DNA from 3 places in the Chryseobacterium sp. 22458 genome. Region 1 is predicted to be linked to each of the others. Evidence: riboswitches for the same ligand, from Rfam matches in the RefSeq annotation. Region 1 holds a riboswitch; each other region holds the start of a gene.
The links. Region 1 has a riboswitch for S-adenosylmethionine ahead of ACTJJF_RS18145 (TonB-dependent receptor plug domain-containing protein). Riboswitches for the same ligand answer to the same signal wherever they lie in the genome.
Positions count from the first base shown of each region.

Region 2: linked by a shared signal. The riboswitch ahead of ACTJJF_RS11795 (SusC/RagA family TonB-linked outer membrane protein) and the one ahead of ACTJJF_RS18145 (TonB-dependent receptor plug domain-containing protein) in region 1 are both predicted to bind S-adenosylmethionine.
Region 3: linked by a shared signal. The riboswitch ahead of ACTJJF_RS10980 (alpha/beta fold hydrolase) and the one ahead of ACTJJF_RS18145 (TonB-dependent receptor plug domain-containing protein) in region 1 are both predicted to bind S-adenosylmethionine.

Region 1 covers NZ_JBQEOA010000005.1:142,819-153,578, reverse strand. The annotation lists gene ACTJJF_RS18145 (TonB-dependent receptor plug domain-containing protein) at 1-2,137, opposite strand, end outside; SAM-I-IV-variant riboswitch at 2,427-2,524, opposite strand; gene ACTJJF_RS18140 (outer membrane beta-barrel protein) at 2,644-4,872, shown strand; gene ACTJJF_RS18135 (HesA/MoeB/ThiF family protein) at 5,075-5,785, opposite strand; gene thiH (2-iminoacetate synthase ThiH) at 5,931-7,049, opposite strand; gene ACTJJF_RS18125 (thiazole synthase) at 7,059-7,835, opposite strand; gene thiE (thiamine phosphate synthase) at 7,881-8,513, opposite strand; gene ACTJJF_RS18115 (thiamine phosphate synthase) at 8,521-9,117, opposite strand; gene thiC (phosphomethylpyrimidine synthase ThiC) at 9,114-10,760, opposite strand, start outside.
Region 2 covers NZ_JBQEOA010000003.1:182,311-193,070, forward strand. The annotation lists gene ACTJJF_RS11795 (SusC/RagA family TonB-linked outer membrane protein) at 12-2,945, opposite strand; SAM riboswitch class I at 3,029-3,125, opposite strand; gene ACTJJF_RS11800 (type II 3-dehydroquinate dehydratase) at 3,373-3,780, shown strand; gene pckA (phosphoenolpyruvate carboxykinase (ATP)) at 3,941-5,557, opposite strand; gene ACTJJF_RS11810 (GYDIA family GHMP kinase) at 5,685-6,590, opposite strand; gene fabD (ACP S-malonyltransferase) at 6,603-7,478, opposite strand; gene ACTJJF_RS11820 (LysM peptidoglycan-binding domain-containing protein) at 7,549-9,492, opposite strand; gene bshC (bacillithiol biosynthesis cysteine-adding enzyme BshC) at 9,531-10,760, opposite strand, start outside.
Region 3 covers NZ_JBQEOA010000003.1:12,185-22,944, reverse strand. The annotation lists gene ACTJJF_RS11010 (DUF4129 domain-containing protein) at 1-514, shown strand, start outside; gene ACTJJF_RS11005 (DUF4350 domain-containing protein) at 526-1,683, shown strand; gene ACTJJF_RS11000 (AAA family ATPase) at 1,755-2,786, shown strand; gene ACTJJF_RS10995 (DUF58 domain-containing protein) at 2,842-4,164, shown strand; gene ACTJJF_RS10990 (OsmC family protein) at 4,217-4,636, shown strand; gene ACTJJF_RS10985 (MGH1-like glycoside hydrolase domain-containing protein) at 4,707-7,325, opposite strand; SAM riboswitch class I at 7,514-7,621, shown strand; gene ACTJJF_RS10980 (alpha/beta fold hydrolase) at 7,681-8,619, shown strand; gene ACTJJF_RS10975 (ACT domain-containing protein) at 8,624-10,162, shown strand; gene ACTJJF_RS10970 (O-succinylhomoserine sulfhydrylase) at 10,197-10,760, shown strand, end outside.

The DNA.
Region 1 (10,760 bases):
CAAAAGCATTCTGTAAAACGGCTTGATCTGAACCAGGAGTAAAACTTCCGTCAGGACGGTAGAAAAGATCAGTTAAAACGACTCTGTCCTTAATCTTTATTAAATAAGCATCTGCTGTGAAAGTCAGGCTTAATGCCGGAATCTTCCATGTAATTCCTGTGCTGTAAGATTGTGATGTTTCCTGTTTTAATTTTGGAATCCCCAATGCCTGGGCAGCTTCAGATTTATTTCTGAAAGTACCTACCTGTGTTGTTACCCCCTGCTGGATCAAAGTGGAAGTAGAGCTGTAATAGATCTGAGCCAATGAAGGCGCTCTGAACCCTGTGGAAACAGCTCCTCTCCAGTTCAGATTGGGAGCCAGCTTTACATTGGTTGCCACCTTATAATTGAATGTAGACCCAAAGTCTGAATAATTCTCATACCGTAAAGCTCCCTCCAACAGCCACCCATCAGTAACTTCCAGCTCGGCATCAGCATAAGCTGCAATACTGTTTCTGTTTCCTGAAACTGCATTTTCCGGACTAAAACCTGGGAAAACCTGTGCTCCGGCTGGTCTTATATTGTTAAAGAAGTCAGTTACTTTTTCATTTTCAGGCGTTTGAGCGGTTACCACACGGCCAAAAATATCGTATGAGGCATAAGAATTTTCTTTTCCGGCATTTACTTTATAATTTTCGTGCCTGTATTCTCCCCCAAATGCAATATTCAACCCTTTCAGGACATCATATTTTTTGGAAAAATCCAGGTTGACTGTATTTTGTGAAAACTCAGATCCTCCTGCATCAAAGGTTCTTGGAGAACTATCGGTAAGCGATGCATTAAAGGTATTTACGACCCCAAAACCGAAGGTATTTTTCCCAAATGTATTGCTGAAATCTACATTCCAGCCGTTCCATTTGCCTTTAATTCCGGCAGCAAGAGAATAGTCATTTACCGTCGCTTCAATCTGAGGAAGATATCCGTTGGGGGTAATTGAATTTATATTTCTTTCATTGTTCGGAAGCCTGTAAAATCCCCCGGCATTTCCAAGGCGGTAGCTGTAGCCTCCAAATGAGTACACTTTCCATTCATCATTAACAGGAATTTCAGAGTTAAAAAAGAGCTGCCCTGACTGTAATTTAGACTGCCCTGCTCTCAGACTGAAATCTTTTCTCTCCAGGCCTCTGTAATTAAGTTCCTGAGAGGTAAAATCTCTGCCCAGTATATTCTGAAGATCAGAAATGCTATTTGCCTCTGAGATCTGAGACTGAAAATCATTCCCAAAATAATCTACTTTGGTTGCATATTGCTTAATTGTATTGATAATCTGCTGGGAATTGGGAGTATTGGTAATATTTTTATAGAGTCCATCAATATTTACTCCATCCTGTAAAGCTCTGTAATGAATTGCATTATAGGCATTGAAAATATCCCCGTTTCTCACTCCGGCTCTTGAATAAGGATCACGGTATTGGGCAGAACCAGTAACGTTAAAAAATCCTGTTTTCCCTATTTTGGCTCCATAATTAAGATCTACAGAAATCGTCTGCCCATCTATCCCACCAGAGAAATTATTGGTAACAGGAGAAGCATACCCTCCTAAAAATACCTGTCCGGAAAGCCCAAGTCTTTTTTTCAATCCCAGGTTTACCACTCCGGCAATGGCATCGGAACCGTATTGGGCAGAAGCACCGTCCCTTAAAACCTCAATCTTTTCTAAAGCAAAGGCAGGAATAGCATTAAGGTCGGTTCCCACAGAACCTCTTCCCGGGGTAAGGGTAACATTAATAAGCGAAGACTGATATCTTCTTTTTCCGTTTACAAGAACCAGAACCTGATCAGGGCCTAATCCCCTCAGGAGCGCAGGATCTACAAAATCAGTTCCGTCGTTAACCGTATGAGAAGTTGATGAAAATGAAGGTACAATATAATTTAAAGCCTGACTGATGCTGTTGCTCGGGCTTTGTTTTAAAATTTTTGAAATATTGATGATATCCACCGGCACCGGAGTATCTGTTAATGATCTTCCTGAACCTCTTGATCCAAGGATCACCACATCTTCTATTTTTTTAGATTGTAAAGTATCCTTCTGAGCGTAATAAAATGTAGAGATAAGCGCAATGGAAGGAACAAAAATTTTTTTTCTGAAATTATGCATGTTGTTATTTTTTTTATTGTCAAGTTTTTTTAGGCAATACAATTCCTGTAACCCTAAAATTGTAAGGTTACCGGAGCATTCGAAAAGTTTGTATTATTTTTTGGAAATAGAATGGCTAGAAACAACAACACATGCGCATGTAGAAATGGCATGAGAACATATCAGAGTAATGAAGATTCACTTCATGATCCGAAGAATAAAAAAGTACTGATGAAATGTGATTTCCCTTCTTTTTAAACATTTGATTTTAGCTTTAAAACAAAAAATTCAAGATGGGAGTAATGATAGAATGATAAACATTTTTTCCGGAAGATCCGGCTTATCGCTTGCAGCACCTTGCTTGTTTTTGCAGGTTGCTATCCCATCTAGAGATTCTTGATAATTACCCGGCAAAGATATAATTATTTCGGAAATAAAAAAATATTTAGCCTAAATTTTCGATTTTCAATATTTTACAGTAACAAATGATCTTTTTCTGCGTCTAACCGGATATCAGTAAAAACATTATGAAAAAAACTATATTCGCTTTGTCACTTTTGGGTTCTGTATTTGCTTTTTCTCAGGAAAAAGAGAATGCTGCTTCTAAAGAGAAACAAATTGAAGGGGTGGTAATCACCAAAACTAAAAAAGCCGTTGAACAAAAGGCAGACCGTACTATTTTTGATTTTTCCGAACAACCTCAACTGAATAACGGAAACGTGCTGGAAGGAATTAAAAAACTCCCGGGGCTTGTTGCAACGGATATTGCAGGAATGATGTACCAGGGAAAAATGCTGGACGTTTTCCTGAACGGAAGGCCTTTGAATATTACTTCCAACGAATTAAATTCTTTTCTTGAAGGAATGCCTGCCAATTCTGTAGAAAGAATAGAAGTGATCACTCAGCCCGGAGCCGAATTCCCGGCAACCTCAGGAGGGGCTATCATGAATATTATTACGAATAAAAATGCCAATAAGTATTTAACAGCAACGTATTCCGGGAATTATTCATTCTCGAATTATGATAAATACAGAAGCAGAACAACCAATTCAATCAATCTGAATGCAAGAAATAAATATTTCGGCTGGCAGCTGAATGTAGGGCAAAACTACCGTGAAAGCATGCTGAATGCACAGCAGGATGAGCTTCTGGACAGCAATACGGATCGATTGGGAAGAGGTTATTTTGCAAAATCAGGGTTAACATTCGATTTAGGACAGGACCGTCTATTATTAAACTACGATATTTATCACAATAATAATGACAATTACACACTGAGTAAGGGGCATGGAGATTTACCTTTTGATAATAATAAAGATGATCTGAGAGAGGCTTTTTATACTTCTTCAGATGTTGCCCATACGAATAATTTGCGACAGGAAGCTGTTGTAACCTATCAGAAACGTTTTGCAGATAAATCTCAAAAACTGGACTTTCAGTTTGGTTATACAAGATCAGACAGTAAATTTTCTCAGGACAATTTCTTTCAGGATGGAAATTTTGCAGCGGATCCCCAGCCTCCAATTAACAGTGCTATGAGTGGCGTAAAAGATCTGCTGAACAATAAATCCGTGATGAATATTGCCAATTTCAAAGTAGATTACGCTCAACCTATCAAACTTCTTGATGGTGGAAAAGTAAGCTTTGGAGGGTTGTATGAAAGACAGGATTACGATACTGAAAGTTTTGGCTTAACCAATCTTGAATACCAGAGACAGACCGCCTCTACGTATTTGGAATTTCAGGCTAAACTGAAGAAGTTTGATTTCACCTTGGGTTCAAGGGCTGAAAATTATGATATTTCAGGGATAACAAGGTTTTTCAATAAAGAAGGAAAGCTCACAGAAGCTAATCTGACTCCTTTCAATAAATTCAAGCTTTTCCCCAATGCAAGTGTGCAGTATAATATGATGAGTCAGGTTTATATTGCCGCCAATTACAACAGAAAAATAAGTCTGCCTAGTATTTCTGCCTTAAACCCTAATAACGTAACATTCTACGGCCCTAATACGGAAGTAAACGGTAACCCGAATCTACAGCCTACTATTTTTGATAATTATGAAATAAAAATCTCAGCTTTCGATTATGCATTCATCGGGTATAGTGTAAGTTCAGCAAATAACCAGGTAGCACAGATTATCAGAAAAGACGGCAGAAAACTATTCAACCAGCAGATGAATATTTCAAATATGAAAATTCACAATTTCAATGTAGGTCTTCCTGTTCCGTTTCAGATTTTCACCAAATCGATAGGTGAAATTATGAAATCTAACTTCAATCCTGACAAGATGAATTTCATGTACATCTATGCAGGATATCAGAAACATGAGATTGATAACCTCAACAATAAAGGGTTCTGGATTTTGAATGTGATGACTCAGTTGCTTCTTCCAAAAGATATTAAACTGACAGCTAATTACAGCTATCTGACTCCTAAAGCAGGATATTTCTACTTTACAGCAGAAAAGCCGTTCAACAATAATTTAGATATTACCTTAACAAAGAAGTTTATGAACAACCGCCTTACTGTATCTGTTTTTGCCAATGATATTTTCAACGGACAGATCATGCAGGTACGTTCTAATCCGCCATTGGGAGAGAGTGCAATGCTGAGATCCAAATATGACTCAAGAAACTTTGGAATTTCCATCAATTACAAGATTCCGACAAAGAATAAACTGGCGAAAGAGGATCCTAATATCCTGAACCAGACTAAAAAAGAGGATAACGGAGGCGTAATGCAGCAAGGACAGTAATTTTTCATCGAATAATGATACAGAGGGAGGCAGTACAATTTACTGCCTCTTTTATTTTTATGGATTATAACAAATCTTTCAGAAATCAAAAGCGTAAGTTTCGGCTAAAGCCAATGGAATTTTGTTATAAGAAAACGGGCTTTAGCCCGTTTCTATTGAATAGTTAAAGAATGATGAAATATTTTTTAATCTTTTTAAGCTGTTAAAAATCAATCGTCTGAAATCTCCAATTCATTGTATCTACCAATGTTATCTGATTTAAATTTACAGGAAGATCAGCCATGATCTTTAAAGTCTGAAGCGCCATCATACTTCCTATAATTCCCGGCAAAGCTCCCAGAACACCTAAACTGTCACAATCCGGCATATCTCCATCAGACGGAGGTTCCGGGAACAGGTCTCTCAGGTTTTTGCTTCCCTGATGATTAAATACTGCCACTTGCCCTGAAAATCCGAGAATACTTCCGTACACCAATGTTTTTTTCAGCTTCATACAGGTGTCATTAACCAGGTATCTTGTTGAAAAATTATCAGATCCGTCGATGATGATGTCAAACCGGGAAAGGATGTCTGATGCATTGGCTTTATTGATTTTCTGTTCGATAGGAATCAGATTCACCTGGTGATTAAGGTTTTTCACAAATACCTCGGCACTTTTTACTTTAGACATTCCCGTTCTGTCTTCCGTGTGAATGATCTGACGGTTGAGGTTATGCAATTCTACAAGGTCAAAATCTGCAATCCCTAAAGTTCCTACACCAGCCGCAGCCAGATACTGGATAACAGGACTTCCTAGGCCACCGGCTCCAACAACGAGTGCTTTCGAAGCCATGATTTTTTTTTGCCCTTCCAATCCTATTTCCTCAATGAATATCTGCCGGCTGTACCGTGAAAAATAATCTTCTTTTTTCATACTTTATAATAATTGAACCATTAAGATTCTTTAAGTTTTTAAGGAGAGTTAAGATGAGCTCCGTTTAAAAAGCTGCTATCTTAAAAATCTTCTGTTTCTCTTAATTAAACTTCACTTCTTCAAAGTCCTTAATGGTTTAAAAATTTTAAAATCCACTGTACACGGAGTCCCAGTCTTTCATTACAGGATCATATCCTGATTTTCTGATCATCATCCTGATTTCATCCATACTCCTTTCGTCACTGGTTTCAAATTGTTCTAAAGATTCTTTATCCACAGAATAGCCTCCCGGATTGGTTTTGGAACCTGCGCTCATGGCTGTAGCCCCGAGCGAAACGATATTATTTCTGAAAATCTCATTTTCTCTGGTAGATATAGAGATTTCCAGGTCTTCATTCCATATGCGGTAAGCACAGATCAGCTGAAGCAGGTCTTTATCTTCCATTATAAAATTAGGTTCAATAATTCCTTCAGCCGGTCTCAGCCTTGGAAATGAAACCGAAAATTTGCTTTTCCAATACTGTTTCTGAAGGTAATCGATATGTAATGCGTTGAAAAAGCTGTCAACACGCCAATCTTCCAATCCCAAAAGCACTCCCAACCCTATTTTGTGGATTCCTGCCCTGCCTATCCGGTCAGGTGTATCCAGACGGAAATCAAAATTTGATTTTTTTCCTTTAGGATGATATTCTTTATAAACCTCCTGATGATAAGTTTCCTGATATACCAGTACAGAATGCACACCTTCTTTGTGAAGAAGACTGTACTCATCTTCTGTCAAAGGCTGCACTTCAATAGATATATTTGAAAAATGAGGTTTCAACAGACGAACAGCATTCTGAAAATAAGGAACTCCCACGATCTTATTGGCTTCTCCGCTTACCAATAATACATGATTCACTTCCATTGACTTCAGGACTGAAGCTTCAACAAGCAATTCCGTGTCTGAAAGTGTTTTTCTTTTTAACTGGTTGTCTAAACTGAATCCACAGTAGGTACATATATTCTGGCATTCGTTGCTGAGATACAGCGGCGCATACAACTGAATTGTTTTCCCGAAACGTTTCTGCGTAAGGGAACGGGTCATTTTAGCCATCGTCTCCAGCTCCACGGAAGCTGCCGGAGAAATCAGGTTCAGAAAGTCATCTATTGTTTTATTCTTTTTCTGAAGACTGTAGCAGACGTCTGATAAAGTTACCTTTCTGAGCCTGTTTTTTATTTCTTCCCAGTCATATTGTTCAAAAACATTTTTGAAGCTTTTCATGATTCTGTTTTATTCAAATAAAAATGAGGTCAGCGGGCTTGAAGCTTCGGCATGATTGGCTATGGCTCCCAATCCTGATTCAAAGGCTTTTCTTCCTGCAATTACACCTTCTTTAAATGCTACAGCCATATTCACAGGATTTCCTGCCACTGCAATCGCTGTATTAACAAGAACGGCGTCAGCTCCCATCTCCATTGCCTTGGCCCCATCTGATGGCGCTCCTATTCCTGCATCTACCACTACCGGTACATTACTTTGGCTGATGATGATTTCTAAAAAATCTAATGTTCTCAAACCTTTATTCGTTCCAATAGGCGCTCCCAAAGGCATTACCACAGCTGTTCCTGCATCTTCCAGCCTTTTACATAATACGGGATCTGCATGAATATAAGGCATTACCACAAAGCCCAGTTTTGCCAGCTCTTCAGTTGCATAAAGCGTTTCAATAGGGTCCGGTAGCAAATACTTTGGGTCCGGATGAATTTCAAGCTTCACCCAGTTGGTTTCCAGAGCTTCCCTGGCCAGCTGAGCTGCTAATACCGCTTCTTTGGCTGTTCTTGCTCCTGAAGTATTGGGTAAAAGATGCACTTTTGTCCCCCGTAAGGAGTCCAGCAGGTCATCTTCTGCAGATTGGGCATCAATTCTTTTCAGGGCCATTGTCACCATATCTGTTTCTGAGGCCACTACAGAAGATGTCATCTCTCTCAGGCTTCCGAATTTTCCGGTTCCTAAAAATAGTCTGGATTCAAAAGTTCTGTCTGCTATTATTAATTTCTGATCAGTCATATCATTATTTATTTTTCAAAGGTCATATACAATCCCCTGTTCCGCTTACCGGAAAATCTCGTTATGGGTGATTACTTTTTTAAATTCATTAATAAGGGACGCCTGTCTGGTAATTTCTCCTGAAACGGCAACTCCATAAATTCCAATCTGTTGTAAGGGAACAATATCTTCAAGAGTGATACTGCCTATCGCAAATATCTTAGGAACAGACAGAGATTTTTCTTTCAAAATCTCCACAATCTGACGATATCCTTCAAAACCCAGTACGGGGCTCAGCTTTTCCTTTGTTGCCGTAAATCGTAACGGCCCAAGCCCTATATAATCACATGGTTCGTTCATTCTTTGCAATACATCAGAAAGGGTATTGGCTGTACCGCCTATTATTTTATGGTCTCCTAAAATGGATCTGGCTGCTTCCGGAGAACCGTCATCCAATCCTAAATGGACACCGTCAGCATCAATATTTTTTGCCAGTTCTACATGATCATTGATAATGCAAACCGACTGATATTCTGAGCATAAACTCTTTGAAGTCTCACAAAGACTGATCAATTCTTTTTCAGGTGCATTTTTCCAACGGATCTGCACCCAGTTTATACCATGATCTAAAGCTTTCCGGATGTTAACTTCCTGCTCTGCTCTTGTTTTTCCCTGTGATATGTATTGTAGTTTTTCCATAGTTGCTCTATTTTTTTGATATGAAATAATTCTCCCTGCATTTCATAAAAACACCCAGAGGATCTTCACTTTCCCAGACTGCTCCCAGCAAAGCAGCTCCATCTGCTCCGGCTTCAAAAACTTTGCAGATATTTTCAGGAGTAATTCCACCCAGTGCTATCAATTGTAGCGCTTTGTTGTCTCTATGCTTCACCTCTTCTCTAATTGTTGAGTTTTCACCATATCCTTTTTTAGAAATACTTGGAAAGAACGGGCTTATGAAAACATATTCCCATTCTTTTCCCAATGTATTGTAAGTATTCATATCATGCACTGAAGTTGACATAATATTCTTGTCTGCAAAAGGCTTATATTTTCCTTCCAATCTATCGGTTTCCCTTACATGAAATCTTGAAATTCCATGATCTTTTCCCAACTCATAATGAGTATGAAGAACTAACCGTGAACGGAATGAAAGGTCAATCTCACTGATAAAACTTGCCAGTTTCTGCAGGGTAGCCTGCGGCTTTCTGATATGAAGCAGATCCAATCCTTTCTGAAACATCTGATTGATAATATCCGTTTCATTGGGAACCATTATTTCAGGGGTGATGACAAGGATCATATATAGATCTCTTTTCCTTTTTCAATAAATTCCTGTGATTTATCCAGCATTCCTTTTTCTGCAGATTCACGGATTTCCTGAGTAATCTTCATGGAGCAGAATTTCGGCCCACACATTGAGCAGAAGTGAGCAATCTTTGCTCCGTCGGCAGGAAGGGTTTCATCATGATAAGCTCTTGCCGTATCCGGATCTAACGAAAGGTTGAACTGATCTTCCCATCTGAATTCAAATCTGGCTTTACTCAAGGCATTATCCCTGTATTGTGCACCGGGATGCCCTTTTGCCAGGTCTGCTGCATGAGCGGCCAGTTTATAGGTGATTACCCCAACTTTTACATCTTCTTTATTCGGAAGTCCTAAATGTTCCTTAGGTGTTACATAGCAAAGCATTGCACAACCGAACCACCCGATCATTGCTGCTCCTATTCCTGAGGTAATGTGGTCATAGCCCGGCGCAATATCCGTTGTTAAAGGTCCTAAAGTGTAGAATGGTGCTTCATGGCATTCTTCCAGCTGTTTTTCCATATTTTCTTTGATCATGTGCATCGGAACGTGCCCCGGCCCTTCGATCATGACCTGTACATTATGTTTCCATGCTATTTTGGTCAGCTCGCCTAAAGTTTCGAGCTCAGCAAACTGTGCAGCATCATTGGCATCAGCAATTGACCCCGGACGAAGACCGTCCCCAAGTGAGAAAGCTACATCATATTTCTTCATGATCTCGCAAATCTCCTCAAAATGAGTGTATAAAAAGTTTTCTTTATGATGGAACAAACACCATTTGGCCATAATAGACCCTCCCCGGGACACAATCCCCGTTACTCTACTGGCTGTCAGATGAATATAACGAAGCAAAACCCCGGCATGAATGGTAAAATAAGACACTCCCTGCTCTGCCTGCTCAATCAGTGTGTCTTTGAAGACTTCCCATGTAAGATCTTCCGGAACTCCTTTTACTTTTTCTAAGGCCTGATAGATCGGAACGGTACCAATAGGAACCGGGCTGTTTCTGATAATCCATTCTCTTGTCTCATGAATATTTTTTCCTGTGGAAAGATCCATGATGGTATCGGCTCCCCAGCGGCAGGCCCAGACAGCTTTTTCCACTTCCTCTTCAATACTGGATGTGACAGCGCTGTTACCGATATTGGCATTGATCTTTACTAAAAAGTTTCTTCCGATGATCATCGGCTCGCTTTCCGGGTGGTTGATATTATTCGGAATAATTGCTCTTCCGGCAGCGATTTCATCTCTTACAAATTCCGGAGTAATCTTACTTTTTGGAGTATTGGCTCCAAAACTGTTTCCGATATGCTGGCAGGCCATCTCTTTAGGGGCAGATTCCAACTGTTCAATTCTTTGGTTTTCCCTGATTGCCACATACTCCATCTCCGGAGTGATGATTCCCTGTTTCGCATAATAAAGCTGGGTAAGTTCTTTTCCTTCCTGTGCTACTTTAGGTTTATGATCATAGGAAAAACGTAATTCGTCAAGCTTAGGATCTGCAAGGCGGGCTTTACCATATTCTGAAGTAATTCCTTCCAGAATATTAACATCTTCTCTATCCAATATCCATTGCTCTCTGATCCTGGGAAGTCCTTTCTGGATATCAATCACAGCATTTTCATCGGTATAGGGACCTGA
Region 2 (10,760 bases), on a different contig from region 1:
ATTTTAAAAGGTTAAAGAGTTGCCTGAAGACCAAAAGTGATCGTTCTCATTGCCGGATATCTGAAATACGTTGTACCGTCCAGTGCCTGTTCAGGATCCATTCCCTTGTGTTTATAGAAAGTCAGAAGATTTTCTGCCTGAATGTAAATTCTGAATTTTTTCAATCCTATCTTTTCAAAATAATCAGAAGGCAATGTATACCCTAAACTTACATTTTTAAGTCTCGCATATGTTCCCGAATACAGGAATCTTGAAGACGTTGAAGTCCAGTTGTTGGTTGTAGTGCTTAGTCCCGGAACATCCGTATTAGGATTTTCAGGAGTCCATCTGTTCAGCATTTCCACGCCCCATGCACGTCCTCCGGCGCTTCCGTTATGTAAAAGCGAAGTATAATCTCCATCCAGAATCTTTCCTCCGATTTTGAAAGTCAGTAATCCTGAGAAATCAAAGTTTTTATAATTAATGCTGGTACTGATTGCTCCTGTCAGTTTAGGCAATGCAGATCCCTGTATTATTTTCGTTGCTTTTGAATACTCTGAAGTTGTTCCTTCCACCTCGTTTCCGTTTGCATCTTTAGAAATGGTTTTCCACAATGGCTTTCCGTTGCTTGGATCTACGCCTACCCATTCCTGGATAAAGAAATCATATACGGAACCTCCTTCTCTCAGCTGTTTGGTTCCTACCACAAGTGGTCCTCCGGGTAATTTGGTCACTTTATTTTTTAAAGTACTCAGGTTAACATCCACATTCCATTGGAAATCCTCATTCCTGATCGGAGTGGTGAAAAGTGAAAATTCAAAACCTGTATTCTGGATTGTTCCTACATTCGCCGGATAATCACTGATCCCCAAAGATGGAGCAACCGGTACGTTGAACAGAAGGTCCTGGCTTTTTCTTTTAAAATATTCGATATTCCCTTTAATTCTGTTATTCAGGATCGCAAATTCCAGCCCTACGTTCATATTAAGATTGGTTTCCCACTTAAGGTTTTTTGTTGCTGCTTTTTCCAGGGTTGTCCCCGCTTCCCCGCCAAGGGTCAGTATTCTGTACAGCTCCTGATATCCATAATACAGAGACTGCCCGTTTGGACGCAGCAATTTATCATTCCCCTGTCCTCCGTAGCTTGCACGTAGTGTCAACTGGTTGAAAACATTCAGGTTCTTAATAAAATCTTCATTGGATATCTTCCATGATCCTCCCACAGACCAGAATCTCCCCCATCTGTTGTCAGAGGCAAATCTTGAAGAACCGTCTGCTCTTCCTGAAGCGGAAAGGAAATAGGTATTATTATAATCATACTCTACTTTTCCAAGGTAACTCAACAAACTCAGCTTATTGCTGTATCCCCCGAAGTTGACCAATAATGAAGCCGCATCCGGCTCATAGTAGTAAGGCAGGGAGAAACCGCTTCTTGATCCGGAGATGGTCTGATAGTCGTATTTATAAAATTCCTGTCCGGCTAAAACATTGATATGGTGTTTTCCGAACTTCTTATCATAGGTCAGGATATTACTCGTTGTATAAGAAAGTGTTCTGGTATTGGATTTGGTCACAGACCCACCAATTTCTGTACCTTGCCCCAAAAGCGGATTGGAGTAAAAATGGCCGTTATAATTAACAAGATCAACGGAAAAACTCGTTTTGAATTTTAACTCCGGTAAGAAAGTAAATTCCATGAATCCTTTTCCTGAAAAATTATCTTCTTTGTTTTCATTTTTATCCAACGGTAAAGATGCAGCCAGGTTTTGATTCTGAAGCGCACTGCTGGGTCTGTATTTTCCGAAATCATAAATCTTGTTTCCGGCAGCATCCAACACAAAAGATCCGTCCGGATTTCTTTCATAGTAAGGATAAAATGAAGGAACAACTCTCGCAGCCTGAATCACATTGCTTGCCTTGGAATCTGATGAGGTAGGAGCCTGCTGAACACTGTTGGTATAGTTCAGGTTTATCCCAATGTTTAACCATTTTTTTACTTCCGAATTGATCTTTAACCTCGTATTGTATCTTTTAAATCCTGATTCAATAGCCATTCCTTTATCATCCAGATACCCAAGGGAAAAGAAATAATTGCTTTTTTCACTTCCGCCGCTGATATCAAGATCTACCTGGTTCCTTGAAGCCGTTCTCTGTAAAACATCTCTCCAGTCATCATTCCATAGCGGAGTTGCTCCCGGCAATAATTTACCATCCGTTCCTACCGGTTTTGAATACCCGGGACCATAAGGGTTTATTCCAAGCATTGAAACAAGGTTATCTGTAGCCATTTGGGAAGCCTGCTGAGAAGATATTTTATCAGATCTATATCCGTTTCTCAGAGCTTCCCAATACAATTGAAAATATTGATCTGTGCTTACCTGCTCATAATCTTTTACCGCTCTTCCCGAGAACCCCTGGCTGATGTTAAGGTTTACTTTTGCTTCTCCTTTTTTCCCGGATTTTGTTGTAATGATAATAATTCCGTTGGCACCTCTTGAACCATATAAAGCACTTGCAGTAGCATCTTTCAAAACACTGATGGATTCAATATCACTAGGGCTTATAGCATTCAGATTTCCGTCAAAAGGAATTCCGTCCACTACATATAACGGATCGCTGGAGGCACTTACCGAACCAATACCCCTGATTCTGATCGTAGCAACGGCACCCGGTTGCCCTGAAGATGTCGTTGTCTGGATTCCCGGCACCTGTCCTTCCAGGGCTTTGGTAATATTGGTTACAGGTCTATTGTTAATTTTATCACTGGAAATGGTTGCTACTGAACCGGTATAGCTGTTTCTCTTAGCTTTTCCATAAGCAACAACGACAACTTCGTCAATCTCTTTTTCACGGAGTGTATCTTTTTTCGGTTTGGAGACCTGTCCGTTTACACTTACAACACCTAAGAAAAATGCCGCAACCGGTGGGATCCAAATTTTAGAATTAAATAGATTTTTATTAATCATAATCAATTTTGTTTATCAAATATTAAAACTTTGCCCTTTGCAGAAAAGTCAGCAAAGGGCATCGATAAATACGATAAACCAAATGCTTATTTTCCCTTTTACAGGCTGAATGTAACACCTTACCGTAGCAGGTTGTTAAGATTTCGCAGGGTCAGTTCCCTCCATCTTTCTTTATAAGCCGATCGAAATTATGTTTGCAAAGCTATAAATATTTAGTCCACAAAACAAGTAGACTTATTTATTTTTTAATAGAAATTTTACAAAAATTAACATAAGATTTTATTAAAACCTTTTGAAACCAAGCGTTTAAAGATTTAACGTTTCCATAAGTATGATAAATATCATTAAAAATAATTCAAAGACAGAAAATAAAAAACCTGGCTGATTTTTTTGACTTCTTATTAAAAAAACTTTTTAATTTTATAGTATGAAAGTTTTGATTATAAACGGACCTAACCTGAATCTTTTAGGCACCAGGGAACCTGAGATCTATGGAACTGTTTCCATGGAAAATTATTTGGAAACACTGAAGTCTGAGTTTCATACTCATGAACTATCCTATTATCAGTCTAATATTGAAGGTGAGCTGATCAACAGGCTTCAGGAAGATGATTTTGATGCAGTGGTGATCAATCCGGGAGCTTTCACTCATTATTCTTATGCAATAGCCGATTGTTTGAAGAACATCAGAAAACCTAAGATTGAAGTTCACATCAGCAATATTTACAAAAGAGAAGAATTCAGACAGAAGTCTGTAACGGCAGCCTGTACAGATGCTGTCCTATCCGGGTTTGGAATGGATGGCTACAGATTGGCTATCTTCAGTTTAAAGTAAGCCTAATGCTGAATCATTCTAATGATTCATGCAAAGTATAATATTTTTCTCGCAGATTTGACAGATTACGCAGATTTCTATTCTGGGAATGATTGCTGCGACAGGTAAATAAAAAAGCCTCATCTTTTGATGAGGCTTTCCTGTATCTGTAAAAATCTTATTAGATAGTTTGTTCCTGAAGTTGAGGACCTGAAGCGATTAATCTCTTCCCTTCTTCAGTATCGCAGTACTGCTCAAAGTTTTTGATATATCTTGAAGCAAGATCTTTTGCTTTTTCTTCCCATTCTGAAGCGTCTGCATAGGTATCTCTAGGATCTAAAATACCTGTAGAAACATTTGGAAGTTCAGTAGGAATTTCAAGGTTCATGATCGGAACCTGGGTTTTAGGAGCATTATCGATAGAACCGTCAATGATCGCATCGATGATCGCTCTTGTATCTTTCAGAGAGATTCTCTTACCTGTACCATTCCATCCTGTGTTTACCAAATAAGCTTTAGCGCCGTGTTCTTTCATTTTACAGATCAATGTTTTAGAATACATCGTTGGGTGTAATGTCAGGAACGCTTCACCAAATGCCGGAGAGAAAGAAGGCTGAGGCTCTGTAATTCCTCTTTCAGTACCTGCTAATTTAGAGGTATAACCGCAAAGGAAGTGGTATTGAGCCTGGTCTTCATTCAGGATAGAAACCGGAGGAAGTACTCCGAATGCATCCGCAGAAAGGTAAACAATTTTTTTAGCATGTCCTGCCTTAGAAGGCAATACAATTTTGTTGATATGATAGATTGGGTAAGAAACTCTGGTATTTTCAGTGATAGATCCGTCTGTGTAATCTGCTACTCCATTGTTCACAACAACGTTTTCAAGAAGTGCATCTCTCTTAATTGCAGCGAAGATATCCGGTTCTTTTTCTTCTGACAGGTCAATTACTTTAGCGTAACATCCTCCTTCGTAGTTGAATACTCCATTATTATCCCAACCGTGCTCATCATCTCCGATAAGGTATCTTTTCGGATCTGCAGATAAAGTAGTTTTTCCTGTTCCTGAAAGACCGAAGAATAGAGCTACATCACCTTTTTCCCCTACGTTGGCAGAGCAGTGCATTGAGGCCATACCTTTTAATGGAAGGTAATAGTTCATCATAGCAAACATTCCTTTCTTCATCTCACCTCCGTACCATGTACCTCCGATGATCTGTAGTTTTTCAGTAAGGTTGAACATGATAAAGTTTTCAGAATTCAATCCCTGAGCTTCCCAGTTCGGGTTTGTTGTTTTAGAACCGTTGATTACTGTGAAATCAGGCTCTCCAAAGTTTTCAAGCTCATAATGAGAAGGACGGATAAACATGTTGGTAACAAAATGCGCCTGCCATGCTACTTCAACGATAAATCTTACTTTAAGTCTTGTATCTGCATTGGTTCCGCAGAATGTATCTACTACATAAATTTTCTTAGATTCAGCAAGCTGGTTCAGCACTAGTTCTTTACAAGACCCGAAAATTTCCGCTGTTGTAGGTAAGTTTACTTTACCATCCCAGAAAATTGTATCTCTTGTAACATCATCCTGAACAATATATCTGTCTTTAGGTGAACGACCTGTGAAAATTCCTGTTTTTACTGATACCGCGCCCGATTCCGTAAGTTCCGCTTTCTCAAACCCCTGATTTTCAGGAGAAACTTCAGCCTGGTATAATTCTTCATACGAAGGATTATACACTACATCATAGTTTCCTTTAATCCCTAATTTCTCTAAATCCTGGATGATTTTAGTGTTTTTCATTTTACTTATATTTTCTATTTCTTTATTGTCTTCAACAAAAATAATATTAATTATTTGTTAAAGGTGGTTTAAATATACTGATATAAGTCAGAATGACAAATAAAAAAACGGGATTGTAATTTACTGATTATAAATTAATTATATCTGACCATTCAAAAACGGTTGTAAAACCTTTCTCCCAAAAATAGTCTTTATAGCCCCCAAATTTGGCACTCATCACAAAATCTCCGCCCCATGCGCCCAAACTTTTGACAAATACAGGGCAGTCTGAGAATATTTTTTCTTTAACTGTAGGAATTTCAAGAAAATCAGCAATTTTCCGCTCATGAATCATCAGTAATTCGGAAAAATTTTCCAATTCACTGCATAATAAAATTTTCTTTGTGATATCTGAAAATTCGTTCACCAGTTCCGGCGACTTCTTTTTCGACTTATAAAAACTGATTCCTTCCCGGCTGTCCTGCTTTTGATTTAAATGAATAAAAATTAATTCATTTTTAAAAGAAGGATTAAAATCTACCTTCTCATATTGAATCTCAGGCTTACTCTGGAAAAGGACCGCAGATTTTTCTTTAGCCACGGCAATGTCATATCCACTCCCCCCAAGACTGATTGTATTTAAATGAAAAGGATCAATTTCTGCCCATTCAGCAAGGTTATTCATTAAAGTAGAACTGCTTCCCAGGCCATAATCTGCCGGAAATTGAAGGTTTGTTTTTAGATGATAGGTAAAATCGTTTTTGAATTTGACAGAAGAAAGCTGCTGAACATTTTTTAAAGTTTTCAGAATAAATTCAGCACCTGATGGAATATTGGTTTCAAGGATCTGCCAGTTTTTATAATCAATGACAGCTTTTAACCATGGTTTATTTTGATGGAGCGCTTCCCAGAAAATTAAAGACTGGTGATCATTTTTTTCTTCAAAAAAAAACTCTTGTCCCAGCCTGGTAGGTACCGCTAAGACAAGAGCTCCATCGATAGCGAAATATTCTGAAGTAAGCATAAGCTTGCCCGGTGAAAAAATCGCTTTCATATTTTTTCTTAATTAGATTGCAGAAGCAGCTTCTACCGATCCGTCAATTTTTTTGATCAATCCCTGAAGGGTTTTTCCCGGTCCTACTTCTACGAAGTTTGATGCACCGTCTTTAATCATATTTTGTACAGACTGCGTCCATTTTACAGGACCAGTAAGCTGATCGATCAGGTTTTGTTTGATCTCATCAGGGTTCGTTACTGCTGTAGTCGTGATATTCTGGTATACAGGAATGGTTGCTTTTCTGAATTTTGTTTTCTCAATAGCTGCCGCCAGTCTTTCCTGTGCCGGCTGCATCAAAGGTGAGTGGAAAGCTCCGTTTACAGGTAATAATAATGCTCTTTTTGCTCCTGCTTCTTTCAGTTTTACACATGCTTCTTCCACTGAAGCTGTTTCTCCTGAAATTACCAATTGCCCCGGGCAGTTATAATTAGCCGGAACTACTATTCCACTGATCTGTGCACAGATTTCTTCAACCTTAGCATCCTCTAAACCTAAAATAGCTGCCATAGAACTTGGATTAGCATCACAAGCTGCCTGCATTGCCTTAGCTCTTTCTGACACCAGCTTCAGGCCATCATCAAATGATAAAACGCCATTGGCTACCAATGCAGAAAATTCTCCTAAAGAGTGTCCTGCTACCATTTCAGCTCCAAGACCATTTACTGCTTTTAATGCTGCTACTGAATGTATAAATATTGAAGGCTGGGTAACCTCGGTTTTCTTAAGATCCGCATCCGTTCCGTTGAACATAATGGAAAGAATATCGAAACCTAAAATTTCATTGGCAGATTCCATCAGATCTTTAATATCTTTTCTAGAATCATACAATTCTTTTCCCATTCCTACGAACTGAGAACCCTGCCCTGGAAATACAAGTGCTTTCATGTATTGAATTAAATATTATGCAAATATAACTATAATGTTAAGAAATATTCTTCTGGGAACTGTAAATCATTTAAGGTACCAGTCTGATGACTCTGTATCCTGTATTGACATACGCTCCGTTAGCTTTTGATTTTACAAACTCAAATTTTGTTGCAAGCTGAGTCTGTACTTTATTCATCTGCTTAAAGATTTCTCCTTTTTTATTTTCTCTCGTCAGCATATCGTTTACCACATCAAATCCTACGATTGCATATTTTGGTGGTGTTTTGCAATATTTGGTTTTATAAGCTGCAAGGATTTCTTTTTCAAAATTACCTTCGGTATTGATCTTTCTGTCCATCAGATATACCAGACTTGCCTGGCTCAGATCATCCACTTTCTTTTCGAAAACGGGAGAATAGAACATACTAAAAGCTTTTACTCCCTGTACTTCTTTAGACAAAGCAATTACTTTATTGGCAAAAGCATCACCTGTACTATTATCATCATTAGCCAGGATAGCAATAACCGGGGCAGACTGCCCTGTCATCATATTCTGGTCAAGCTGAATATCTGCCGGAGAATTCACGATGATTACTTCAGGATTTTTAACAGCTTTTTCAAGACCTGCTTTGATATAGTTGGCATTTTCTTTTTTAGAATCTGCCACTACATATATTTTCTGGTTAGAATATACTCCTTTTACTTCTTCTACGATTTTATCTGCGTAGGTCTGGTTGTTGGTTTCAACAATAATCAGATTGCTGTAGTTATATAATTCCGGAGTGTTGGCAAAAGGTGCCACAATCGGTATTTTTTGATTTTTAGTAAAATCCAGAACATCAATTACATTCGACTTGAAGAACGGACCTATAATCAAATCCGTATTCTCAGGGTTAATCTGAGTCAGAGAGTTTTTGAATGAAGCTTCATTTCCTGAATCTACAATTTTAATATCGAGTTTCTGGCCTCCTCTTGCATTTCTTTCAATAGCAAGCTTAGCTCCCGTCAGAAAGTCAAGAGCCATTCCTCTGTACTGGGTTTCGTTGGTGCTGTACCCAAAAGGAAGCATTAAGATCACACTCAATGCATCACCGTTTTTCTTACTATAGGCTGCATCCTGCTTTTTGATCTTTAAAACCATGCCGGTTTTCAATCCTTTTGAAAGTTCGGGGTTCAATGCAATAAGCTCATCGATGCTTACCCCAAATTTATTGACAATAGAGAATACAGTATCTCCCTGCTGAACGGTATAAGTTACATAATCGTCCCCAGCTGCAACATTGGATGCAGCTGATGATTTTTCGTTCCCTGAATCCATCTTTTCTTTTGGATTTGCAGGTTCAGTAACAGAATCTGTATTCGTATTTGTATTTGATCTTTTGATTTTAATGGATTCGCCAGGCTTCAATCCTTTTTCTTCCAATCCCGGATTTAAAGCAAAAAGGTCCTGTTGACTGATTCCAAACTGTTTTGTAATTCTGTAATAATTATCTTTGGCCTGGATCACATATGTTTCTCCTTCTGCTGCCGGTGTAGCTGTTACTGGTTTTTCAACTGGTGTTTCCACGGGTTTAGCAGTTGCCACTACAGTCTGCTGATCACCATATTTTTTAATGCTTGCAAGAGGTAATGTAATCTCATCTCCGATTTTCATATGGGAATCCAGTTCAGGATTCAGTTTTCTTAAATCGGTTTCAGAAATACGGTACTGTTTTGTAATTCCATAGATCGTTTGCTTAGGCTGCAATACAATTTTACCTACTGCGGTTCCTGCTGTAGTATGTACCTTTTCAGCTACCGGAGTTTTGGTAACCGGAGCTGCCGCTTTATCTGATTTTATGGTTAAAACATCTCCGATAGCCAGCTTGCCATCTTTATGTTTTGGGTTTAGCTTCAGCAATTCATCTACAGTCATTCCATACTTTCTGGCAATGTTGTAAGGGTTATCACCTTGTACAACCGTATGTGATTTCTGGGCTGAAACTCCCAAAACCATACATAAACTGGATAGAATAAAAAACCTCTTTATCATATTCGATAATTATAATTTACAAAAATACTTCTTTAAAATTAAATGGCAACAATTATTAATTTGGAATCTTGAACCACCATCTCTTCCAAACAATTTTCAAGCCACGAATACCCATAATCTGAAAAGAATACGCTAAAGTTATACACTCTTTCCTGCCAGGTTTTTGCGGGATGAACATCTAAAAACAGATTTTCAAGTCTTTCCAGCAATTCATTCTGCTTTATTTTTTCCGCATGAAGTAATCTTTTCTTCATTCTTTTAAATGACTTCAACTGTCTTACTTCTTCTGCTTTCACCATATTTCCAAAAGACTTTTCGGTAGTTTCCGCAAGTGTTCTGAGTTCGGAAAAATTGCTGATCAATAAATTTTCTTTGTTATCCAATACTTTTAAAATGGCATTATCTTCTAAAATCTTCTGATTGGTCAGGACCGTAAAGTTCTGGAAAAAATCCTCTATTTTAAGATCCAGTTTTTTAATCTTCCCTAACGTTTTTTCTTTCAGGAATAACATTGAATTCCTTGGAATAAGAATTGGAAATGGAACGTTTATTTTTGAAAAATAATCTTTGAGTTCCAACCAATACATGATTTCGGCATTTCCTCCTATATAAGCCAGATTCGGAAGTATATTTTCCTGATATACCGGACGCATTAAGGCATTCGGGCTGAATTTTTCAGGGTGATATTCCAGTTCTGTAAGCAGTTCTTCTTTTGTAAACTGAATATTTCTATCTACAATATTATATTTCTGACCATTCCAATCAATTCTGTCTCTGGTTTCGGAAAGGTAGAATAAATTGATTTCACGGGGATTTACCTGTACTTTCCCATATTTATCCGTCAGAAAATCTACTTTCTCTTTGGATGCTTTTTGCAGGCTGAAATCAAGAAGTTCATCTTTAAAGATAGACTTCATCTGGTTTTTAAGTTCTTTGGAATCTCCATCCAGAATCAAAAGTCCGAATTCAGAGAATAGACGGTTCACGAGAATTCTGATCGCCTGTGTCAAAGTATTTCCTGTCTTATAAGCTTCCTTCATCATTAAGATCAGCTCAGTCCCGAAAACAGAATCTTTGAATTCTTTTTCAAATTCCGAAATAAAATAAGTATTACTGATCTCGATTCGTCCTACCGGTCCACCGGATTTTTCATTAGACTCATAGTAATTATTTTCTGTTTTAAAGTGGTTGATCTCCGCAAAATCATGATCTTCTGATGCCATCCAATAAACAGGAACGAAATTAAAGTCCGGGAAATATTCTTTCAG
Region 3 (10,760 bases), on a different contig from region 1:
GCGGAAAATAAATAAATTGCTGCAAAGTATTTTCGGGGAAACAGCATTTACAAAATCCCTGGAGTTTACCGGACTTCTTATTCGTCTGTTTGTCATTATTCTTGTAGGATTTCTGCTTTATTTTATCATCAGATATATTCTTGGAAAAGACGGGAACTTCATTTTTGGAAAGAAAAACAAAAAACTGGACCTGAATGTAGAGGAACTCCATGAAAACATCCATGAGATTAATTTTCCTGAAAGTATAGCCGGATTTGAACATGCAGGAGATTATCGTTCAGCAATACGGTATCAGTTTCTGTTTATTTTGAAAAAATTAAGTGATAAAAAGCTGATCACCTGGAATCCGGAAAAAACCAATAAAGACTATGCTGCAGAGCTGAAAGCCGCCCATCTTAAGCAGGACTTCTCAGAACTTTCCTATATTTTCGATTATGTCTGGTATGGAGAGTTCAATATTGAAGAACAAAGCTATCAGAAATTTAAAAACAAATATCAGGCATTTAAACCCTAACCCTATCAACCATGAACAAAACTTTCAAAATATATGCTGTAATCTTCATCATTGTGATGATTATTCTGGCGTTGCTTGAAGTTAATAAAAAAGAGACCGTCAACTGGCGTAAGAATTTCGATATTCATGAAAAATCTCCTTTCGGCCTGTTTGTTTTCAATAATGAAGCGAAAAACCTCTTTAAGAATAACCTGAAGAGAATGGAGCAGGCTCCTTACGAATATTATAGCCGGAATCAAAAAGGCCCTCATAATATAATGGTCATCGAAAATGAATTGGATGCAGCATCCTGGAAAAAAATTCTGGAACAGGTTTCAGAAGGATCTGATGCAATGCTGATGGTAAGCCGTATGCCTAAAGAAGTTTCAGACAGTATAGGATATTATGATTCGGAAATCTCATTTGAAGAAGAAAATGTACTGAAACTTACAGATAAGAAATATCAGAATGATTTTATTAAATTAGATAAACTTCCGTCAGGAAGAGGATTTTCGTTTATCAAGCCCGGAGTTCAGGTATTAGGAAAAACAGTGGAAAAAAGAAATACGGACCAGGCGAATTTTATTAAAGTGAAATTCGGAAAAGGAAATATTTATGTTCATAGCGAACCTCTTTTTCTCACCAATTACTACCTGCTGAAACCCGGAAATATAAAATATGCACAGGATGTTTTTTCTTATCTTCAGGATAGGGAAACCCTATGGTTTGTAAAAAGTAACAGTAAAGAATCCCGTTTCTTTATGAGATTCATACTCTCAAATCCGGCACTGAAATATGCATGGTGGGTTTTACTCGGAGGATTGGTATTGTTTATTTTTTTTAATGCCAAAAGAAAGCAGAGAATTGTGCCGGTAATAGAACCTTTGAAAAACACATCACTGGAATTTGTAAAAAGCATCGGAAATCTTTATCTTCAGGAGGGTGATTTTCATGATATGATGGCAAAGAAAGCCCAGTATTTCCTGAATAAGGTAAGAATGGATTTACTCATCGATACCCAGAGCCTGGATGAAGAATTTGCCAAAAAACTTCAGTTGAAAACAGGAAAGCCTATGGAAATGATCAATGAAGCTATTCATCTTATTAAAAAAGCCCAGGATTCTTACGCCGGAGTAATGAAAGAAGACCTTGTAAGGATCAATAAACTGCTTGATGAAATTTTAAAATAAAACAGCAAAGAGTCCCAACGGGACGATTTAACAAAAGATAGGACACCGTCCTATTAAAAAAATAAAAAATTATGGAAAACCTTGATAACCCGAACATAGAAAATCAAACTTCTATAAATCTTAATAAAAGTGAAGATCAGTTTCAGTCAAGAATAGATATGATTGAACTTCGTGCAAGTCTCGATAAAGTAAAAGCTGAGATTGGAAAAGTCATTGTAGGGCAGGAGAGTATGATTGAACATCTTCTGGCGGCATTACTTTCAAATGGGCACGTCCTTATTGAAGGTGTCCCGGGAGTAGCCAAAACAATTACAGCAAAATTATTAGCAAAGACCATTGATGTAGGATTCAGCAGAATTCAGTTTACACCGGATCTGATGCCTTCTGATATTTTGGGAACCTCAGTTTTCAGTGTAAAGAACTCGGAGTTTGAATTTAAAAAAGGACCTGTCTTTTCCAATTTCATATTGATTGATGAAATCAACAGATCGCCTGCCAAAACTCAGTCAGCCTTGTTTGAAGTTATGGAAGAAAGACAGATCACAATGGATGGTACCCGGTATATCATGGAAGACCCGTTCCTTGTTATTGCCACCCAAAACCCGATAGAGCATGAAGGAACTTACAGACTTCCTGAAGCCCAGCTAGACCGTTTCCTGTTCAAAATCAATGTAGGATACCCTAACCTTCAGCAGGAAATTGCGATCATAAAAAATCAGCATGAAAGCAAAAAAGAAGATAAAACAGAAGGGATTAATCATGTCATTACAGCAGAACAGCTGAAAAACTATCAGCATCTTGTAAAAGAAATAGTTGTGGAAACACAGCTGATGGAATATATTGCTAAAATTATTATCAACACAAGAGAAAACCAGTTTTTATATTTGGGAGCCTCTCCAAGAGCCTCATTAGCCCTTCTTACCGCTTCAAAAGCCTTTGCAGCCTTAAGAGGAAGAGATTTTGTAACCCCTGAAGATATTAAAGAAGCGAGTTATGCAGTCCTGAGACACCGTGTAATTGTTTCTCCTGAAAGAGAAATGGAAGGTCTTACAGCAGACGAAATTATACGCCAGATTTTAGAAGGAATAGAAATTCCGAGGTGAAAAAGCTAATAAACGACCATCTAAAACCTTTCACCCGCAACCTGTAACCTAAACAATGAAAAACTTATACATCAATACACGTTTCTTCTTTACACTCATCGGAGTGGGGGTGTTGTATGTTCTGGCATTTTTCTTTCCGGTCCTGATGTGGGGAGCTCACATTGCCTTATTGATCTGCTTCCTCGCAGCTATGGTAGATTATCTCCTGCTTTTTAATCAGAAGAATGCACTGCAGGCTCAGAGGATATTGCCTGAAAAACTGTCTAATGGCGATGAGAATTTTGTAAAAATTGATATCAAAAATAATTACAGTTTTAAAATCAATACAAGAATTATTGATGAGATCCCGTTCCAGTTTCAGAAAAGGGACTTTTCAATTGAGAAAAAGATAGACTCCGGTGCCAATACCTTTTTTCAATATACATTAGAACCTAAAGAAAGAGGCGAATACCATTTTGGAGGTTTGAATATCTATGCTTCTTCACCTTTGGGATTCGTTTCAAGGAGATATACTTTTCAGAAAGATGCGGCACTGCCAGCTTACCCGTCATTTATCCATCTCAGAAAATATGAACTGATGGCCTTGCAAAGCGAATTTCTGATGGGTGGGATCAAGAGAGTCAGAAAATTGGGGCACACCATGGAATTTGAGCAGATCAAAGAATATGTTCCCGGAGATGATATCAGAACCATCAACTGGAAAGCAACTTCTAAAACCAACCGACTTATGGTCAATCAGTTTCAGGATGAAAAATCACAGCGTATTTTTATGCTGATTGATAAAGGAAGAACGATGAAAATGCCTTTCAACGGACTCAGCCTTCTGGATTATTCAATCAATGCTGCAATGGCATTATCACATATTATTATCCGAAAAGGAGACAGGGCAGGGATGATGACCTTCTCAAAAAAGGCAGAGAATAAAATTGCGGCCGATAATAAATCAGGACAGCTGAAAAAAATATCAGAAGCCCTTTATAATATTAAAACCGATTTCTTTGAAAGTGATTTCAACCGCTTGTATCAGGATGTAAAATATTCCGTCAATCAAAGAAGCCTTATTTTGCTTTTTACTAATTTTGAAACGCTGGACGGGCTTAACCGCCAATTGAAATACCTTCGTGGAATCGCCAAAAACCATTTACTGGTAGTCGTATTTTTCAAAAATGCTGAATTACAGACACTGATCAACAAAAACCCTGAAAATATGCAGGAAATCTATGATGAGATTGTGGCTGAAAAATTTGAATTCGAAAAAAAACTGATCATTCAGGAACTCCGTAAATATGGAATTTATACCGTATATACGCTTCCTGAAAATTTAAATATCGATGTTATCAATAAATATCTGGAGATAAAAGCAAGAGGAATTTTATAACTTTGCAATAAGCAATAAGCAATAAGCAATAAGCAATAAGCAATAAGCAATAATGAAAATAACACTTAACAGAATAAACGACGATTTTTTATTTGAATGTACAAACTCTCAGGGCAATTCTATTCTTTTGGATAACACTTCCCAGCCGGGAGCAAAAGGAGTTTCTCCGATGGAAAGTGTACTGATGGCAGTAGCAGGATGCAGCGGGATTGATGTGGTTTCTATTTTAAAAAAGCAGCGTCAGGAGATCAGAAGCTTTCAGGCGGAAGTAGAAGGAGAGAGAGTACAGGTAGATGATGCGAAGCCTTTTAAATCAATCAATGTGAAATTCCTTTTAGAAGGTGAAATTGATCCTAAAAAGGCACTGAAAGCTGCAGAACTATCTTTTGAGAAATACTGTTCCGTATCAAAAACATTAGAACCGAATGTAGAAATAGGATACGAAGTCTATGTAAATGGAGAAAAAATTTAATCTCTTATTTAAAAATAGAAAAAGCCGGATGATTTATCCGGCTTTTTTATTATTCATTACTCATTACTTATTAAAAAGTAAGTCTCGGTTTTATCAATTTCGCCACGGTGGCTGTCCATCCGGTCTGGTGTGATGCTCCAACACCTCTTCCGTTATCCCCATGGAAATATTCAAAGAAAGTAATATAATCTTTAAAATGCTCATCATAATTGAACTTCGGGTTCCCTCCGTTGAAGGCACGTTGCCCGTGTTCATCCTTTAAAAATATCGAGCATAGTCTCTTGCTGATATTTTGAGCTACTTCATCAAGATTTCTCTTATCACCACTTCCGGTTGGGAATTCTACCTTAAGGCTGTTGCCATAGTAATAGTGAAAACGTTGTAAGCTTTCCACAATCAGGAAGTTGATGGGGAACCAGATTGGTCCGCGCCAGTTGCTGTTTCCTCCAAACATCCGGCTGTCACTTTCAGCTGGAGTATAATAGACCATATTTTCAGTTCCATGTACAGAAAAAATAAAAGGATTCTCTTCATACACCTTAGACATGGCCCGGATTCCATAAGAGCTTAAGAACTCTTTCTCATCAAGCATTCTTGTGAGAACCTTTGTCAATCTGTTTTTACGGAGAATACTCATCAGGTGTTTTCTTCCATGGCCCTCTTCATCCCAGTGTGATACCAGTTTGGTGAGCTCAGGTTTGTTCTTTAAGATCCATTCCATTCTGCTTCTGAAATTCGGCATCTTTTCCAGTAAACGGTGATCTACTATCTCAACGGCAAACATCGGAATTAATCCCACAATACTTCTCAGCCTTAAAGAAACACTTTCCCCGTTCCCGAGCTGAAGTACATCATAGAAGAATCCGTCTTCCTCATTCCAGAGACCTTTTGTTCCGTCACCCAGATTTTCCATGGCCTCTGCGATATACAGATAATGTTCAAAAAATTTGATAGCCATATCTTCATATACCTGATAGTATTGGGCAAGCTCCATTGCTATCCGCATCATATTCAGGGCATACATAGCCATCCAGCTTGTTCCGTCAGCCTGTTCAAGGTGCTGCCCATCCTTTAGTACCATATTACGGTCAAAAGCTCCGATGTTATCAAGTCCCAGGAAACCTCCCCCGAAAATATTTTTACCGTTTTTATCCTTTCGGTTCACCCACCATGTAAAATTCAGCAGCAACTTCTGGAATACTTTTTCTAAAAATAATAAATCCGGCTTTCCATTGTTTTTTTCATCAATTTTAAAAACACGGAAGCAGGACCATGCATGTACAGGCGGATTCACATCACTCATATTCCATTCATAAGCCGGAAGCTGCCCGTTAGGATGCATATACCATTCTTTGGTGAGCAGTAAAAGCTGCCCTTTGGCAAACTCAGCATCAATGATGGAAAAAGGAACACAGTGAAAAGCCAGATCCCAGGTAGCATACCATGGATATTCCCATTTATCAGGCATGGAAATAATATCCTTATTATGAAGATGATTCCACTCTGTATTTCTTACATATTCATTGAAATTTCTCGGAGCTTCAAAATTCGGATCCCCTTTCAGCCACTTTCCGATATTGTAATGGTAGAACTGTTTGTTCCAAAGAAGTCCGGCAAATGCCTGTCTTTGAACATTCCTTTCATCTTCATGTACCGTATCATATTGAACTTCATTGTAAAATTCTTCTGTTTCAGACTTTCTTATACTGAAGGTTTCATCAAACCCTTCAAAAGGCTCCTCTGTTTCGTCAGGACATAATCTAAATTCAAAGACCTTAGATTGTCCGGCTCCAATAATCTCATCGATCAGAAAAGCAGCCTTAGTCCCTTTTTGCTCAGGATTTACCGTATCAGTTTTATGAATGACGAAATCATTAATCCCGTCTTTGTAGTAACTGTTTTCAGCCAATGGAGTACCGTAAAGCTTCGGGGTATTGGTTTCATTCTCACAAAATACACTTTGAGCATTTACGTTTCTCGAATAAAACTTTTTGATCGAAATACTGTCGTGCCCGATATTGATACTTCCGTCATCAGAAGCTGCATTCATTTCCGCTTTATAGGTATTATACCCCCATTTCCAGTTATTTCTGAACCAGGCAGTAGGTATTACGACAATAGGAGCGTCATTCCTGCTTCGGTTACAGATGGTAACTCTGGCCAGAATATCATTGTGATCTGCCTTACAGTATTCAATGAAAATATCAAAATACTCATCATTGTCAAAAATTCCGGTGTCAAAAATTTCGTACTCCGGATCCTGTTTACTTCTTCTTCCGTTTTCAAGTACAAGCTCATCATATGGAAATTCATTGATCGGGTATTTGTACACCATCTTCATATAGCTGTGGGTAGGTGTATTATCCAGATAATAAAAGATTTCTTTGATATCTTCGCCATGATTTCCCTGCGGATTGCTCAACCCGAAAAACCGCTCCTTTACAATTTTATCTTTTTTATTCCAGAATGAAAAAGCAAAACAGAAAAGCTGTTTCACATCAGAGATTCCTGCAATACCTTCTTCGCCCCAGCGATAGGCATAGCTTTCGGCATTATGATGATTGGTAAAGTTCCATGCATTTCCGTTCGGGCTGTAATCTTCCCGTACATTGCCCCATTGCCGGTTGCTTACATAAGGTCCCCAGTTTTTCCATTTGGTATCTTGTAATCTTTCTTTTTCGGCAGTCATAGGTAGTCATTTTTCAATACGAAGTTAGTTTTTTTGAAAAGTAATTCCAATTTTTTTCATCTGAATAATTCTTAATATGCTTCTGAAACACTTGTATTTAAGGGCTTTTTTAAATATTAAAATATTTTTATTTTGAAATTAAAAGAAAAGAACTACCTTTGCACCATTCGTTCATTCAAATATTGAAAATGTTATCAAGAAAGGTTGAGGGATTAGACCCGATGAAACCTTAGCAACCCTTTGTGAAAGCAAAGAAGGTGCTACGTTCTACCAAAATTATTTTGGACAGATAACTTACTGAAGTTCTTTTTCAGCCATTTCCTGTGGCATTTTCAATTGTATTAAAATAATAGAATTGAAAACAGAACTAAACTATATTAATCTTTCGTATCAAACAAATTCCCAAAAGGAATACCATATCCCGTTGAGCTATGAGCTTTTCGGGAAAGAGCTCTTTACGGCTCCCATTATTTTGATCAATCATGCCCTTACCGGAAACTCAACAGTATCCGGCGAAAAAGGCTGGTGGAAACAATTGGTAGGAGAAAATCAGATTGTTGATACCAATAGATACACAGTTCTGTCTTTCAATATTCCCGGAAACGGTTACGATCATTTTTTAATTGAAGATTATCAAGACTTCACCCCTTCAGATATAGCCAATCTGTTTCTGAAAGGGCTGGAAGCTTTAGAGATCAAAAATATATATGCCATTATCGGAGGCTCCCTTGGAGGAGGAATTGCATGGGAAATGCTGGCCAAACAGCCAAATCTTGCTGAAATATTTATCCCTATAGCATGTGATTACAGAACCCATGATTGGCTTCATGCACAATGTCTGGTTCAGAAATTTTTATTGAATGATAAAGATGAACCTTTACAAAAAGCGAGAATTCATGCGATGTTATGCTACAGAACTCCACAATCGCTCAATGACAGATTTCAAAATACATACAATCAGGAAAAACAGCGTCTGGAATCAGAAGACTGGTTGGTTTATCACGGTAACGCACTAAACGAAAGGTTTAGTTTAAAAAGTTACAAACTGATGAATCATCTCCTGATGAATATAAATGTTGCTGAAGAAGCACTGGAGAACATACAGGCACGAATGCACATGATCTCCGTAGATACAGACTTATTCTTCCCGGCTTCTGAAATCCGAATGTGCTTCGAGAGTTTAAAAGAGAAAAACAAGACTGTTTCTTATCACGAGATTCAATCAATACATGGGCATGATGCCTTCCTAATGGAATATCAACAATTAAATAATATCATAAAAAACATTTTATAAAGTAATGAAAAAGGCTAATGAAATAAAATTTTTAAAGAACAGATCAATCGTCAAATTTGAAGGTGAAGATTTCCTGGGAGAAATCGGGATTGACGGACGAATTTTTAAGGCGCTGACTTTAGCAAGGATCAGTGTAGGGGTGATCTCCCAGCAGGCGGTAGAAAACGGAATCTCCATACTGGTACATGAAAATGATGCGGAAAAAGCGGTAGCCTGTCTTATAGATGAATTTGAAGAAGAAAGAAAATCAGGAAAGGTTTCCCAGATCTATAGCATCAACAACGTTTCTGTTATTGGTTTCGTAGCAGAAGATTTCAACAAGGTTTTTGCCGAGCTGGCGAGAAATAATGTATTCCCGTTGCTTCTTAACCAGGTGGCAGGAGAAAACAGAGTCAATATTGTAGTTACTTCTTCTCAGGATGAGAAAACAAAGAACATCATAGAATCTGAAATTTTCAAAAAGCCTAAAACCGTTCATCTGGCCATTATAGGTCATGGAAATGTAGGAAAAACATTGATTCAACAGGTTTTGGAGTCTGCAGAAGAAATTAAAAAACGTAAAAAGATAGATCTTAAAGTAGTTGCAGTAGCCAACTCTAAGAAAATTGCTTTCAACAAAAAGGGATTTGATGCCAATTGGACTGATGAGGTTTTAACAGCTGAACATCCATCGAATGTTGAAGAATTAATCAATTTCTCCAACGAAAATCAGTTGGAAAATCTGATCGTTGTGGATAACACCGCAAGTAAAGATTTTGTGAAAAACTATCATGCTTTGGCAGAAAACGGATTCGATCTTGTTTCTTCCAACAAAATTTTCAATACTCTTCCGATTGAAGAATACAGAAAACTAAGATATACGTTGAGCAAAAACAACAGACGTTATCTGTATGAAACCAATGTGGGCGCAGGATTACCATTAATTGATACCATCAAATTGCTGCATCTTTCAGGAGAAAATATTACAAGAATCAAAGGTGTATTCTCAGGAACATTAAGCTATGTGTTCAACAATTTTTCTTTGAGAGACGATAAATTCTCAACAATCATCAATGAAGCTCTGGAAAAAGGATATACAGAACCGGACCCAAGAGAAGACCTGTCAGGAAATGATGTGGCAAGAAAATTATTGATCCTGGCCAGAGAATTAGATCTGATCAATGAATTTGAAGATATCAATATTCAGAATCTGGTTCCTGAAAGTCTTCTTTCTGTTTCAAAACCGGAATTCCTTACGAGACTGGAAGAGTTAGATGAAGAATACCAGAAAATAAAAGAAAACCAGGAACTTGGTCATGTGTTGAGATATGTAGGTGATTTACATGGTGACTTACAGAAAGACAAAGGCGAGTTGGATGTAAAACTGATTTCTGTACCTGCCACTTCAGCTTTAGGACAGTTGAAAGGTTCAGATTCAATCTTTGAAATTTATACTGAAAGCTACGGTGAAAACCCAATCGTGATTATGGGAGCCGGAGCCGGAGCTCAGGTAACGGCAAGAGGAGTATTCGGAGATATTTTAAGAGTAAGTGAAACAAAATAAATCAATTCATCAGTAAATTGACAATTAAAACTATATGGAAAATTTCGAAACATCAGCAATAAGAACCCAGACTGAAAGAACTCAGTTTGATGAACATTCCACTCCACTATATCTTACTTCAAGCTTTATTTTCCAGGATGCAGAAGATATGAGAGCAAGCTTTGCAGAAGAAAAACCCAAAAACCTGTACAGCCGTTTCTCTAATCCGAATGTAAGCGAATTCACAGAGAAAATTGCAAAAATGGAAGGAGCAGAAGCAGGATATGCATTTGCCACAGGAATGGCTGCCATTTATTCAACATTTGCAGCATTATTGAGCGCTGGAGATCATATCGTAAGCTGTCAGTCGGTTTTCGGATCTACTCACACGCTGTTCACCAAGTATTTCCCAAAATGGAATATTGAGACCACTTATTTCAAAGCTGAAGACGCAGAGAACGTTGAGCAGTATATCAAACCCAATACGAAAATCCTATATCTGGAAACCCCTACCAATCCTGCGATTGAAATTCTTGATCTTGAGTTTTTTGGGCAGATAGCCAGGAAACATAATCTGATCTTTATTGTAGATAACTGTTTTGCAACACCTTATCTTCAG